DNA from 2 places in the Streptomyces sp. NPDC107471 genome. Region 2 is predicted to be linked to the other one. Evidence: riboswitches for the same ligand, from Rfam matches in the RefSeq annotation. Region 2 holds a riboswitch; the other holds the start of a gene.
What was found. A riboswitch is a leader RNA that binds a small molecule or an ion and turns the genes downstream of it on or off. The one in region 2 is predicted to bind glycine.

Region 1 (7,067 bases), on a different contig from region 2:
GGTTTCGGGCAGCCGTCAACCTCAAGTACGGGTGGAGGGTTTTCCCCTATGTCGGCCCTGGTGTGTACGAGGTGCGGTAACCGCAACGCGGAGAACAGCCGCTTCTGTTCCAACTGCGGCGCCCCGCTGCGGCCCGGAGCCGTCCCCGAGCGCCCCTCGGAGACGACCTCCACCATCTCCATCTCGGGCCTCGAGGCCTACGACTCCGAGGTCACCGGCCAGACGCAGATGCCGGCGCTCTCGCCGGAGGCGCAGGCCGCTGTCGACGCGCTCCCGCTGGGCTCCGCGCTCCTGGTCGTGCGCCGCGGACCGAACTCGGGCAGCCGCTTCCTGCTGGACGGCGAGCTGACCACGGCCGGCCGGCACCCGCAGAGCGACATCTTCCTCGACGACGTCACGGTCTCGCGCCGGCACGTGGAGTTCCGCCGCGGTCAGGACGGTTCGTTCACGGTGTCCGACGTGGGCAGCCTCAACGGCACGTACGTCAACCGCGAGCGGATCGACTCGGTCGCCCTGAACAACGGCGACGAGGTGCAGATCGGCAAGTACCGCCTGGTGTTCTACGCGAGCCAGCGGGGCTACTGACCCTCCCAGGGAAGGTCCATGCTTCAAACACCGAGCGGCGGTGCCGGCCACGGCACCGCCGCCACGGACAGTGGGCTGATGAGCATCGGCACGGTGCTGAACGTGCTGCGCGACGAGTTCCCCGAGGTCACGATCTCCAAGATCCGTTTCCTGGAGTCCGAGGGCCTCATCGAGCCCCAGCGGACCCCCTCCGGGTACCGCAAGTTCAGCAACCGGGACGTGGAGCGCCTCGGTCACGTCCTGAGGATGCAGCGGGACCACTATCTGCCGCTCAAGGTGATCCGGGAGCACCTGGACGCCATGGAGCGCGGCGAGGCCGTCGCGCTGCCCACCGTGGGCCGCCAGCGGGATGGAGAAACGGTCCTGGAGGTCTCCGAGAGCCCGACCGCGGCCAGGATCGGCCGGGCCGAGCTGCTCGCCGCCGCCGAGATCGGCGAGACGGAGCTGACGGAGTGGGAGTCGTACGGGCTCATCACCCCGCTGCCGGACGGGGCCTACGACGCCGAGGCGGTGACCGTGGCCGCGCTCGTCGTGGAACTCGGGCGGTTCGGGATCGAGCCGCGGCACCTGCGGGCGATGAAGGCGGCCGCCGACCGGGAGGCCGGGCTCGTGGACCAGGTGGTAGCCCCGCTGAAGCGCCACCGCAACCCGCAGACCCGCGCTCACGCGGAAGCCCGCGCCAAGGAGCTCGCGGGGCTCACGGTGAAGCTGCACGCGGCACTTGTGCAGACCGCGCTCGGCGTACGCCTGCCCTGAGGGCGCGCGGGCCCCGGATCGTCCCCCGTTTCCTGCCCGACTACCCAAACGTCCCGGGCACGGCCTAGGGTTGCTGTGTGAACGAGCTCGATGTCGTAGGTGTCCGGGTCGAAATGCCCTCCAACCAACCGATCGTGCTCCTGCGTGAAGTGGGAGGCGACCGCTACCTCCCCATCTGGATCGGGCCCGGGGAGGCGACCGCGATCGCCTTCGCGCAGCAGGGCATGGCCCCCGCACGACCGCTGACCCACGACCTGTTCAAGGACGTGCTGGAGGCGGTCGGCCAGGAGCTCACCGAAGTGCGCATCACGGACCTGCGTGAGGGCGTCTTCTACGCGGAGCTGGTCTTCGCCAGCGGGGTCGAGGTGAGCGCGCGGCCGTCCGACGCCATAGCGCTGGCCCTGCGCACCGGGACGCCGATCTACGGCAGTGACGGGGTGCTCGACGACGCCGGTATCGCGATCCCGGACGAGCAGGAGGACGAGGTGGAGAAGTTCCGCGAGTTCCTCGACCAGATCTCCCCCGAGGACTTCGGCACCAGCAGCCAGTGAGGCGGATCCGGCGGAGTCGGCGGAGGTCCGTGACGGTTCGGCGGTGTCCGGTCGTCACGCAAATGCCGGCATTTGCCACCGGCGCGTGAGTGCGTCCTACGGCCCGCTCGGAGCGCATTCGGCTAGCCTTTCCCCGCGGTGGGGTACGGCAAACCACTCCTTGGGTGATTATCACTCGGCGTGCCGAGTGTGGCGATCGTTGACGCACCCCTGGTGACTGCCTACCGTCGAGAAGGCAGGTCAAGGACGGAGGTCGGCGTGAGAAGCAGCGGCGACGGTACGGCTGGGGGTGCCCCCGGACGGAGTCTTGGGGCGAGCGGTCCGTACCCTCCCCCGAGCTCTCAACTGCGTTCGAGTTGGGGGGACCCTCATCTCGGTAACGCGGCCGATCACGCTCCGCAGCGACCGGCGGCCGTGCCGAGCAGCGGAGGGGCGACGTCCATGGCGTCCGAGCAGATCGGCTACCGCGGTCCCACCGCGTGTGCGGCGGCCGGCATCACCTACCGGCAACTGGACTACTGGGCGCGCACCGGGCTCGTGGAGCCGAGCGTGCGGCCCGCCTACGGGTCGGGGACGCAGCGGCTGTACAGCTTCCGGGACGTCGTCGTCCTGAAGATCGTCAAGAGGTTCCTCGACACCGGTGTGTCGCTGCAGAACATCCGCACCACGGTCCAGCACCTGCGTGAGCGCGGATTCCAGGACCTGGAGCGCATGACGCTCATGAGCGACGGGGCCACGGTCTACGAGTGCACCTCGCCCGACGAGGTCCACGCGCTGCTCCAGGGTGGCCAGGGGATCTTCGGGATCGCCGTGGGTGTCGTGTGGCGGGACGTCGAGAGCGCGCTGTCGCAACTGCACGGGGAGCGCATCGACACCGGGGAGACGCTGGTCGGGCACAACCCCACCGACGAGCTGGCCAGGCGCCGCAACAAGGCGGTCTGAGCCGCCCGCTGTTTCCGGCGGGGCATTGTCAGTGGCGTAGGGCAGCATCGGACATGTGAGAAAAGCGCCCACGATCCTGCATCTCGACATGGATGCCTTCTACGCCTCGGCGGAGCAGGCGTCCAAGCCGAGTCTGCGCGGGAAGGCCGTCGTCGTGGGCGGGCTGGGGCCGCGGGGTGTGGTGGCCACCGCGTCCTACGAGGCCCGGGTGTTCGGGGTGCACTCGGCGATGCCCATGGCCCAGGCGAGACGGCTCGCGCCGAACGCCGCGTATCTGGTGCCGCGCTTCGGGTTCTACAAGGCGATCAGCGAGCAGGTGATGGGGCTGCTGCGGGAGCTGTCGCCGCTGGTGGAGCCGCTGAGCCTGGACGAGGCGTTCGTGGATCTGGAGGCCGGGGGAACGGCCTGGGACGAGGCGTCGGCTCGGTTGGTCGGGGCGAGGCTGCGGGCCGACATACGGGCCTTCACGGGGCTCACGGGCTCGGTGGGGCTGGCCGCGTCGAAGATGCTCGCGAAGATCGCCTCCGAGCAGGCCAAGCCGGACGGGCTGGTGGTGATCGAGCCGGGCACCGAGCGGGCGATGCTGGGGCCGATGTCGGTGCGGACCCTGCCGGGGGTGGGGCCGGCGACCGGGGACCATCTGCGGCGGGCCGGGATCCACACGGTGGACGAGATCGTCGAGGCGGGGGAGGACGAGCTCGTACGGCTGCTCGGGAAGGCCCACGGGCACGGGCTGTACGCGATGGCACTGGCGCGGGACGAGCGGGCCGTGGTGGCGGAGCGGGAGGCCAAGTCGGTGTCGGTGGAGGACACCTACGACGTGGACATCCACGACCGGGTCCGGGTGGGGCTCGAGGTGCAGCGGCTGGCGGACCGGTGTGTGCGGAGGCTGCGGCAGGCCGGGCTGTCGGGGCGGACCATCGTGCTGAAGGTGCGGCGGTACGACTTCTCGACGTTGACGCGGTCCGAGACCCTGCGGGGGCCCACGGACGACCCGGCGGTGGTGCGGGAGGCCGCCCTGCGGTTGCTGGAGGGTGTCGACTCGACGGGGGGTGTGCGGTTGCTGGGGGTGGGGGTCTCGGGGCTTGCCGACTTCACCCAGGAGGATCTGTTCGCCCAGGCCGCGGGGGAGGGGGCGGAGCAGGCCGTCGAGGAGGTGGCCGACGACGTCCCGGCCGAGGAGCGGGACGTGGTGGACGAGCGGCGGTGGGTCGCCGGACACGATGTGCGCCACTCCGAGTTCGGGCACGGGTGGGTGCAGGGGAGCGGGCTGGGGAGAGTGACCGTGCGCTTCGAGACACCGGACTCGGAGCCGGGTCGGGTACGGACGTTCCCTGTCGACGACCCGGCACTGGAGGCGGCTGAGCCGTTGCCGCTGGTCGAGGGGGTGGGGGTTCGGGAGCGGCAGTCTTGAGGGGTGGGGTGACCTGCGGAGGGGGTGGCCAGTCGAGACTGAGGGCGTGGACCTGTGGGGCCGAGCGTCCCGCCGGTCCTGGTGAGCAGCCGTGGGTCTCTCCGTGCAGGGTGGTCGGGAGGGCCTCAGGTGCCCGCGTCCTCCGTGCCTGCCAGCTTGCCGAAGTCGTGGTCCGGGAGGGTGGAGGGGGAGGCCACGTCGAGGCCGTAGTGGTGGTAGAGCTGGAGTTCCTGGTCGGGGGAGAGGTGGCGGCCCACGCCGAAGTCGGGGGCCTCTTTGATGAGGGTGCGGTCGAAGGGGACGTGCAGGGTGCCCTCGACCAGTCGGCTCGGCTCCAGGGGGACGAAGGCGTCCCGGGAGAAGAGACCGGTGCGTATGGCGGCCCACTCGGGCACGCCCGTCGCGTCGTCGAGGTAGACCTCGTCGACGGTGCCGATCTTGGTGCCGTTGCGGTCGAACGCCTTGCGGCCGATCAGGTTGCGCGGATCGATGTCGGTCTGCACGTGCCCTCCACTTGGTCGCAACTCATCCGAAGCGGTCGTAAGCACTACAAAAGAGCACATCGGGGTGTGCGGCCACTCGAAGACACTCGAAGACTCGTGCGGCGACCTCGCTGGTAGGCTTGCGAACGGCTGCTGACCCCGTGCGGGAGAGTCCTCCAGACACCATCGGAGGCGCCGAAGGAGCAAATCCTCCCCGGAATCTCTCAGGCTCACGTACCGCACGGACGAGGTCACTCTGGAAAGCAGGGCGGGTGTCGACGGCTTCCGCTCTCACCGACGGTGAAAGCCGGCGGCCTTCGGGCGGCCGGTGAAGCTCTCAGGTCGAGATGACAGAGGGGGAGGCCGTCGGGGTACCCGCGCCGGGGTACCCCTCGAAGGTCGCGTCAGACCAGGAGGCCTCCGCAATGACCGCCCATCGCACCCCGCTCTCCGAGCTCGAACAGGGAATCCCCTTCGAGCAGCGTCACATCGGCCCCGATCACGAGGCTCGGGCCAAGATGCTCGCGCAGGTCGGCTACGGCTCGCTCGACGAGCTCACCGCCGCCGCGGTCCCGGATGTGATCAAGAACGCCGATGCGCTGGACCTGCCCGGTGCGCGCACCGAGGCCGAGGTGCTGGCCGAGCTGCGGTCGCTGGCCGACCGGAACCAGGTGCTCGACTCCATGATCGGGCTCGGGTACTACGGCACCTTCACCCCGCCCGTCATCCTGCGCAACGTCATGGAGAACCCGGCCTGGTACACGGCCTACACGCCGTACCAGCCGGAGATCTCGCAGGGACGGCTCGAGGCCCTCCTCAACTTCCAGACCGTGGTCGCCGACCTGACCGGGCTGCCGACCTCCGGGGCCTCGCTGCTCGACGAGGGGACCGCCGCGGCCGAGGCCATGGCACTGTCCCGGCGGATGGGGAAGAACAAGAAGGGGCTCTTCCTCGTCGACGCCGACGTGCTGCCGCAGACCATCGCCGTGATCGAGACCCGTGCCGAGCCGACCGGCCTGGAGGTCGTGGTCGCCGACCTCAGCGACGGCATCCCGGCCGAGGTCGCCGGGCGTGAGATCAACGGCGTGCTCGTCCAGTACCCCGGCGCCTCCGGTGTCGTACGGGACATCAAGCCGCTCATCAACCAGGCTCACGAGCTCGGCGCGCTCGTGACCGTGGCCGCCGACCTGCTGGCGCTGACCCTGCTGAAGTCGCCGGGCGAGCTCGGGGCGGACATCGCGGTCGGGACGACGCAGCGCTTCGGTGTGCCGATGGGCTTCGGCGGACCGCACGCCGGCTACATGGCCGTACAGGAGAAGTTCGCCAGGAGCCTGCCCGGGCGGCTCGTGGGCGTGTCCGTGGACGCCGACGGCAACAAGGCCTACCGGCTCGCGCTGCAGACGCGTGAGCAGCACATCCGCCGGGAGAAGGCGACCAGCAACATCTGCACCGCGCAGGTGCTGCTCGCGGTCATGGCCGGGATGTACGCGGTCTACCACGGGCCCGACGGGCTGAGGGCGATCGCGCAGCGGACCCACCGGTACGCCAACATCCTCGCCGCGGGGCTCACCGCCGGCGGGGTGGAGGTCGTGCACGGCTCCTACTTCGACACGCTCACCGTGCGCGTGCCCGGGAAGGCCGCCGAGGTCGTCGCCGCGGCGCGGAAGAACGGCGTCAACCTGCACCTCGTCGACGCCGACCAGGTCTCCGTCGCCTGTGACGAGACCACCGCGCGCGCCCAGGTGGCCGCCGTGTGGAGCGCCTTCGGGGTCGAGGGCGACATCGAGGCGCTGGACGCGGCCACCGCGGAGGCGCTGCCGGACGCGCTGCTGCGCGGCGACGACTTCCTCACCCACCCCGTCTTCCACCAGCACCGCTCCGAGACCGCGATGCTGCGCTACCTGCGCCGGCTCGCCGACCGCGACTACGCGCTCGACCGCGGCATGATCCCGCTGGGCTCCTGCACCATGAAGCTCAACGCGACCACGGAGATGGAGCCGGTCACCTGGCCCGAGTTCGGGCAGCTCCACCCCTTCGCGCCCGCCGAGCAGGCGCAGGGCTATCTGACGCTGATCCGGGAGCTGGAGGACCGGCTCGCCGAGGTCACCGGGTACGACAAGGTGTCCCTGCAGCCCAACGCGGGGTCGCAGGGCGAGCTGGCCGGACTGCTCGCGGTGCGCGGGTACCACCGGGCGAACGGCGACGAGCAGCGGACCGTGTGTCTGATCCCGTCCTCCGCGCACGGCACCAACGCCGCGAGCGCCGTGATGGCGGGCATGAAGGTCGTCGTGGTCAAGACCGCCGAGGACGGCGAGATCGACGTCGAGGACCTGCGGG
Region 2 (7,067 bases):
CCGACAGCCCCAGCAGGTCGACCCCGCGCGTCGTCACGTTCTCCCCGAGCTGCCCGGCGCCGACCTCGAAGCCGGCCGCACGGAGTTCCTCGAACAGTTCGGCGTGCATCAGGTGCACCTGCCGGAGGTTCGGCTGCGAGGGGTCCTTCCGCATCCGGAAACGGTGCTTCACCGTCGCCCCGCCATGGACGTCCCCCTCCACACCGAACCCGGCGAGCAGCGTGATGCTCTCGCGGTTCGGCTTGGTGAAGGAGTACGTCCCGTTGCTGCTGACCGCAGTGATCTTCCCGCCCATGGGACAAGCGTACGAGCAGGGTGGGCGCGGGTCAGGCGTCGGTCGCCCACTCCCGCAGGGCCGCCTTGCTCGCGAAGTCGGCGACGTTCTTGTCCACCGGGTCGTCGGTGTACTGGTGGAAGCGCCACTTCGCCTTGATGCGCGGCTTGCCGGCCGTGACGTAGTCGGCGATCCAGAGCCCGTCACCGGCGTACGACGTGGTGTCGACGTTCAGCCAGTAGTGCCTGTTCGTGTAGAGGACGACCCGGTTGTTCGGGCGGAGCTGCCGCACCTTGCGGATGAAGGAGTCCTTCTCGGCGTTGCTCGCGTGGGTGCCGTCGCCCGTGGTCTCCCAGTCGACCGCCAGGATGTCGCCGCCCTTCTCGGGGGCGTGCTTGACGAAGTACTCGGCCTGGGCGGTGAGGTTGCCGGGCCACAGGAAGTGGTAGAAGCCGACGACCAGCCCGGCGTCACGGGCGTGCTTGGTCTGCGCCGAGAGCTTCGGGTTGGTGTAGGAGCGGCCCTCCGTCGCCTTGATGAAGACGAAGGAGAGACCTTCGGTGCTGAAGGAGGAGGACTGGTAGGCGCTGACATCGATGCCGCGGAGCATGTGGGGGCTCCCTGAAGTGAGAGTGGAGGAACGGGAGTTGATGATGCCCCACCTGCCTGCCGGAGGAACCCCGATCGGACTTATGCGGTGGACGCGCCGCACAGGTCCCGGATGCCTGGAGTGAGACGAAAGCTGCGCTCCTGGCCCCGCGACGTTCAGCACTCGATGATGTTCACCGCGAGGCCGCCCCGGGCCGTCTCCTTGTACTTCACGCTCATGTCCGCTCCGGTGTCCTTCATGGTCTTGATGACCTTGTCGAGGGACACCTTGTGCGAACCGTCCCCCCGCAGCGCCATCTTCGCCGCCGTGACCGCCTTCACCGCGGCCATGCCGTTGCGCTCGATGCAGGGGATCTGGACCAGACCGCCGACCGGGTCGCAGGTGAGGCCGAGGTTGTGCTCCATGCCGATCTCGGCGGCGTTCTCGACCTGTTCGGGGGAGCCGCCGAGGACCTCGGCGAGGGCGCCCGCGGCCATCGAGCAGGCCGAGCCGACCTCGCCCTGGCAGCCGACCTCGGCGCCGGAGATGGACGCGTTCTCCTTGAAGAGCATGCCGATGGCGCCGGCGGCGAGCAGGAAGCGGACCACGCCGTCCTCGTCCGCGCCGGGAACGAAGTTCATGTAGTAGTGCAGGACCGCGGGGATGATGCCCGCCGCGCCGTTCGTCGGGGCCGTCACCACCCGGCCGCCGGCCGCGTTCTCCTCGTTGACGGCCATCGCGTACAGCGTGATCCACTCCATGGAGTGGGCCAACGCATCGCCCTCCGCCCGCAGTTGACGGGCCGTCATGGCGGCCCGCCGACGCACCCGCAGACCGCCGGGCAGGATGCCCTCCTGGGACATGCCCCGGGACACACAGGCCTGCATCACGCGCCAGATCTCCAGAAGACCGGCCCGGATCTCGTCCTCGGTGCGCCAGGCGCGCTCGTTCTCCAGCATCAGGGAGGAGATCGACAGGCCGGTCTCCTCGGTCAGCCGCAGCAGCTCGTCACCCGTGCGGAAGGGGTACTTCAGCACCGTGTCGTCGAGCTTGATGCGGTCCTCGCCGACCGCGTCCTCGTCCACGACGAAGCCGCCGCCGACCGAGTAGTACGTCTTGGACAGCAGTTCCGCGCCCGAGGCGTCGTACGCCCACACCGTCATGCCGTTGGCGTGGTACGGGAGCGCCTTGCGCCGGTGCAGGACGAGGTCGTCGTCGAAGGAGAAGGCGATCTCGTGCTCGCCGAGCAGCTTCAGCAGCCCCGCGGACCGGATCTCCGCCACCCGGTCGTCCGCCCCCGCCACGTCGACCGTACGGGGAGACGCCCCCTCCAGGCCCAGCAGCACCGCCTTCGGGGTGCCGTGACCGTGGCCGGTCGCGCCGAGGGAGCCGTACAGCTCGCAGCGGACCGAGGCGACGGCCGGCAGCAGGTCCTCGTTGCGCAGGCGGCGGGCGAACATGCGGGCCGCGCGCATCGGGCCGACCGTGTGGGAGCTCGACGGGCCGATGCCGATCGAGAACAGGTCGAAGACCGAGATGGCCACGGGAACTCCTTCAAAAAGGGTGGGGGCACACGTCGTCGGGTGCCCCCACCGTGGAACTACTTGCTCAGGCCGGGGTACAGCGGGTGCTTGTCCGCCAGCGCCGCGACCCGGGCCTTGAGGGTCTCGACGTCGTATGACGGCTTCAGCGTCTCGGCGATCACGTCCGCGACCTCGGCGAAGTCCTCGGCCGTGAAGCCGCGGGTGGCCAGGGCGGGCGTACCGATCCGCAGCCCCGACGTGACCATCGGCGGGCGCGGGTCGTTCGGGACGGCGTTGCGGTTGACCGTGATGCCGACCTCGTGGAGGCGGTCCTCGGCCTGCTTGCCGTCCAGCTCGGACTCGCGCAGGTCGACGAGGATGAGGTGCACGTCGGTGCCGCCGGAGAGCACGTTGACCCCGGCCTCCCGGGCGTCTTCGGCCGTCAGGCGCTCGGCGAGGATGCGCGCACCGTCCACCGTACGCCGCTGGCGCTCCTTGAACTCCTCCGAGGCGGCGACCTTGAAGGACACCGCCTTCGCCGCGATCACGTGCTCCAGGGGACCGCCCTGGAAGCCCGGGAAGACGGAGGAGTTCAGCTTCTTCGCGAACTCCTGCCTGGCGAGGATGATCCCGCCGCGCGGGCCGCCCAGCGTCTTGTGGGTGGTGGAGGTGACCACGTCCGCGTGCTCGACGGGGTTGGGGTGCAGCCCCGCCGCCACCAGGCCGGCGAAGTGGGCCATGTCGACCCACAGGTACGCCTCGACCTCGTCGGCGATCCGGCGGAACTCCGCGAAGTCGAGCTGCCGCGGGTAGGCGGACCAGCCCGCGATGATCACCTTCGGCCGGTGCTCCTTGGCGAGCTTCTCCAGCTCGGCCATGTCGACCAGACCGGTCGCCGGGTCCACGTGGTAGGCGACGACGTCGAACTGCTTGCCGGAGAAGTTCAGCCGCATCCCGTGGGTCAGGTGACCCCCGTGCGCCAGGTCCAGGCCGAGGATGGTGTCGCCGGGCTGGGCCAGCGCGAACAGGGCGGCCTGGTTCGCGGAGGCACCGGAGTGGGGCTGCACGTTGGCGTACTCGGCGCCGAACAGGTCCTTGAGCCGGTCGATCGCGATCTGCTCGGCCACGTCGACGTGCTCACAGCCGCCGTAGTAGCGGCGGCCCGGGTAGCCCTCGGCGTACTTGTTGGTGAGGACCGAGCCCTGCGCCTCCATGACCGCGAGCGGAGCGAAGTTCTCCGAGGCGATCATCTCGAGCGTGGACTGCTGCCGGTCCAGCTCGGCGTCGACCGCGGCGGCGATCTCCGGGTCGAGCTCGTGCAGGGGCGTGTTCAGTGCGGACATCAGGTGCGGACTCCTCAGCCGGCGGAAAAGGCGGTGTACTCGTCGGCGGAGAGCAGGTCGGCCGGCTCCTCCGTGACGCGTACCTTGAACAGCCAGCCGCCCTCGAAGGGGGCGGAGTTCACCAGTGCCGGGTCGCTGACGACGTCCTCGTTGACCTCGGTGACCTCACCGGAGACGGGGGAGTACAGGTCGGAGACCGACTTGGTCGACTCCAGCTCGCCGCAGGTCTCGCCCGCGGTCACGGTGTCACCGACCTCGGGGAGCTGGACGAAGACGACATCGCCGAGCGCGTTGGCCGCGTGCTCCGTGATGCCGACCGTCGAGACGCCGTCCTCGGCGCCCGACAGCCACTCGTGCTCCTTGCTGTAGCGAAGCTGCTGGGGGTTGCTCATGGCCTGAATTCTCCTGTACGCGGGGAAGTGCTGGTGAATGGGGGACTGCGGAAGGCGTGCGTGAGCGACGACTCCGTGCTCAGCATCACCTGTGCGGCTACTTCTGGCGCTTGTAGAACGGCAGAGCCACGACCTCGTACGGCTCGTGGCTGCCCCGGATGTCCACACCGACACCGGCCGTGCCGGGCGTCGCGTGCGCGGCGTCGACGTACGCCATCGCGATCGGCCTGCCCAGCGTGGGCGAGGGGGCGCCGGAGGTGACCTCGCCGATCACCTGGCCGTCCGCGACGACCGCGTACCCGGCCCGCGGGACGCGACGCCCCTCGGCGATCAGCCCGACGAGGACGCGCGGCGGCTCGTGGTCCGCCTTCTCCGCGGCCTCGCGCAGCGCCTCACGGCCCACGAAGTCGCCCTCCTTCTCGAACTTCACCACGCGCCCGAGCCCGGCGTCGAAGGGGGTCAGCTCCCGCGAGAGCTCGTGCCCGTACAGCGGCATGCCCGCCTCCAGGCGCAGCGTGTCCCGGCAGGACAGTCCGCAGGGGACCAGCCCGACGCCCTCGCCCGCCTTGGTCAAGGCCTGCCACAGCTCGACCGCGTGCTCCGGCTTCACGAACAGCTCGAAGCCGTCCTCGCCGGTGTACCCGGTGCGCGCGATCAGCGCCGGCACCCCGGCGACCGTGCCCGGCAGACCGGCGTAGTACTTCAGGCCGTCGAGGTCGGCGTCGGTGAGGGACGCGAGGATCCCGGGGGACTCCGGTCCCTGGACGGCGATCAGGGCGTAGGCGTCCCGGTCGTCGCGCACCTCGGCGTCGAAGCCGGCCGCGCGCTCGGTCAGCGCGTCCAGCACGACCTGGGCGTTGGAGGCGTTGGCGACCACCATGTACTCGCTCTCGCCGAGCCGGTACACGATCAGGTCGTCCAGGATGCCGCCGTCGGCCTGGCAGATCATGGTGTAGCGGGCCCGGCCGACACCGACCGAGGCGATGTTGCCGACCAGGGCGAAGTTCAGCAGCGCGGCGGCCTGCGGTCCGGTCACGGTGATCTCGCCCATGTGGGAGAGGTCGAAGAGCCCGGCACTCGTGCGCACCGCGGTGTGCTCGTCGCGCTCGGAGCCGTACCGCAGGGGCATGTCCCAGCCGGCGAAGTCGGTCATCGTGGCACCGAGGGAGCGATGCAGGGCATCGAGCGCGGTGAGACGGAGTTCAGAACTGCTCATCGGACGGTCGTCTCCAAGGATCCCAGGACATGGGTGTGACGGGCGAGGTGATTCCTCCCCATCTGTCATCGGAACCTGAGAGGTTCGCCATGAACGACATGGCTTGCACCTTGGGTGGGGCCGCCTTCGAGTGGGCGGCCCGCTTTTCAGATGTGCCTCGCCCGCGCGGTAACGGGGCCTGAGAGATTCAAGGGAGGGACTTGCTCCTTCGGCGCCCGGGTACATGTACCCGGGACTCTCCCGCGCGGATTCAAGCGGCCGGTATGCAGTTGGCGCGGACATCATTGCACGCATCGGACGCCGACGGCAGGGCCGGTTCCACGGCTCCCCTTTGTAACCGGCCTGTGGCGGTACGCGTACAGAAACGCGAGAGATCGTCCATTACCTTCTCTTTACGCTCGGAGGGGAGGGGAACCCCGACCCCGGAGGAGGACGATGACGGTGAACAGGACCAGGGCGTACGCGACGACCTCGGGGCTCGCGCTGCCCGAGCAGCCCGCCGCCCCGGCCGTCGAGGCCCGCGGCACCCGTCCGGTCGTCCGTGACCTGCGCGAACGCGCGGGCCACAGTCCGCACGCCCTGCTCTTCGGCCCGGGGGACCTCGTCGTCATCACCGGCCTGCCCGGCAGCGGCAAGTCCACCCTGATGAGGCGCGCGGTCAGGGGGGCCAGGATCGACTCCCAGGACACCCGCGACCGTTGGGACGGCCGGCTGGCCCGCGCACTGCCGTACGCCGTCTACCGCCCCCTGGTCCGGCTCGCGCACTACGCCGGACTGCGCCGCGCCCTGCGCTCCGGCGAGGGGGTCGTCGTGCACGACTGCGGGACGCAGGCCTGGGTGCGGCGCTGGCTGGCCCGCGAGGCCCGGCGCCGCGGCGGCACCCTGCACCTGCTGCTGCTCGACGTCACGGCGGACACCGCGCTGGAGGGCCAGCGCGAGCGCGGCCGGGGGGTCTCGCGGTACGCCTTCCGGCGGCACCGGGGGGCCGCCGCCCGGCTGATCCGCTCCGTGGAGCGCGGCGACCTGCCCCCGGGCTGCGGCTCGGCGGTGCTGATCGACCGGGACGCGGCGGACGTGCTGCGGCGGATCGGGTTCACCGGCTGAGACCCGCGGGTCTCCCGGGCCGAACCGCCCGCGCGCCGCACCCGCTAGCCTTTCAGCCACATCAACAGCGGTTCACAGCAGGCGGTCAGACAGATGGACTTCCCGGCGGATCTTCCCGCGGACTTCCCAGGGCAGGCGCACCCGCACCCCCATCCGCACGGCGGATGGCCCGGCAACGAGCTGGAGGAGGTGCTCTCGGCCTCCCTCGGCATGCCCTCGGCGGGCGGCCGGATCATCGAGGTGCTGGGTCGCAGCTTCGTCTGGATCCCCCTGCCCAACGGCGGCGGCCCGCACAGCGGCCCGCTCGACCTGCCCACCCTGGAGATCGAGGGCCAGGCCTTCGTCCCGGTGTTCAGCTCCGAGGAGCAGTTCCGCCAGGTCGTCGGCAGCCATCTGTCGTACACCATCGCCCCGGCGGTCGAGTTCGCCCGCGGTCTGCCCCCGCACGTGGGCATCGCGGTGAACCCCGACGGCGTGGTCGGCGTGCCCCTGCCGCCCGCCGCCGTCGCCGACCTCTGCCGGGTGGGCCGCACCCCGCTGGACGGGCCCAACACCGGCGGCCGGGTCAAGCTCTACGAGCCGGACTGGCAGGACGACCCGGTCGACTTCCTGGCGGCCGCGTCCGC

Region 1: another riboswitch for glycine. It lies ahead of gcvP (aminomethyl-transferring glycine dehydrogenase); the one in region 2 lies ahead of gcvT (glycine cleavage system aminomethyltransferase GcvT).

The regions. Positions count from the first base shown of each region.
Region 1 is NZ_JBVJPC010000006.1:5,985-13,051, forward strand. It holds gene ACZ66S_RS21135 (FHA domain-containing protein) at 1-585, shown strand, start outside; gene ftsR (transcriptional regulator FtsR) at 604-1,341, shown strand; gene ACZ66S_RS21145 (bifunctional nuclease family protein) at 1,419-1,892, shown strand; gene ACZ66S_RS21150 (MerR family transcriptional regulator) at 2,151-2,834, shown strand; gene ACZ66S_RS21155 (DNA polymerase IV) at 2,890-4,248, shown strand; gene ACZ66S_RS21160 (PRC-barrel domain-containing protein) at 4,374-4,751, opposite strand; glycine riboswitch at 4,885-4,980, shown strand; gene gcvP (aminomethyl-transferring glycine dehydrogenase) at 5,156-7,067, shown strand, end outside.
Region 2 is NZ_JBVJPC010000018.1:49,497-56,563, reverse strand. It holds gene ACZ66S_RS38785 (MOSC domain-containing protein) at 1-295, opposite strand, end outside; gene ACZ66S_RS38780 (glycoside hydrolase family 25 protein) at 327-884, opposite strand; gene ACZ66S_RS38775 (L-serine ammonia-lyase) at 1,040-2,407, opposite strand; gene glyA (serine hydroxymethyltransferase) at 2,464-3,729, opposite strand; gene gcvH (glycine cleavage system protein GcvH) at 3,744-4,121, opposite strand; gene gcvT (glycine cleavage system aminomethyltransferase GcvT) at 4,219-5,337, opposite strand; glycine riboswitch at 5,390-5,493, opposite strand; glycine riboswitch at 5,494-5,590, opposite strand; gene ACZ66S_RS38755 (AAA family ATPase) at 5,773-6,441, shown strand; gene ACZ66S_RS38750 (enhanced serine sensitivity protein SseB) at 6,535-7,067, shown strand, end outside.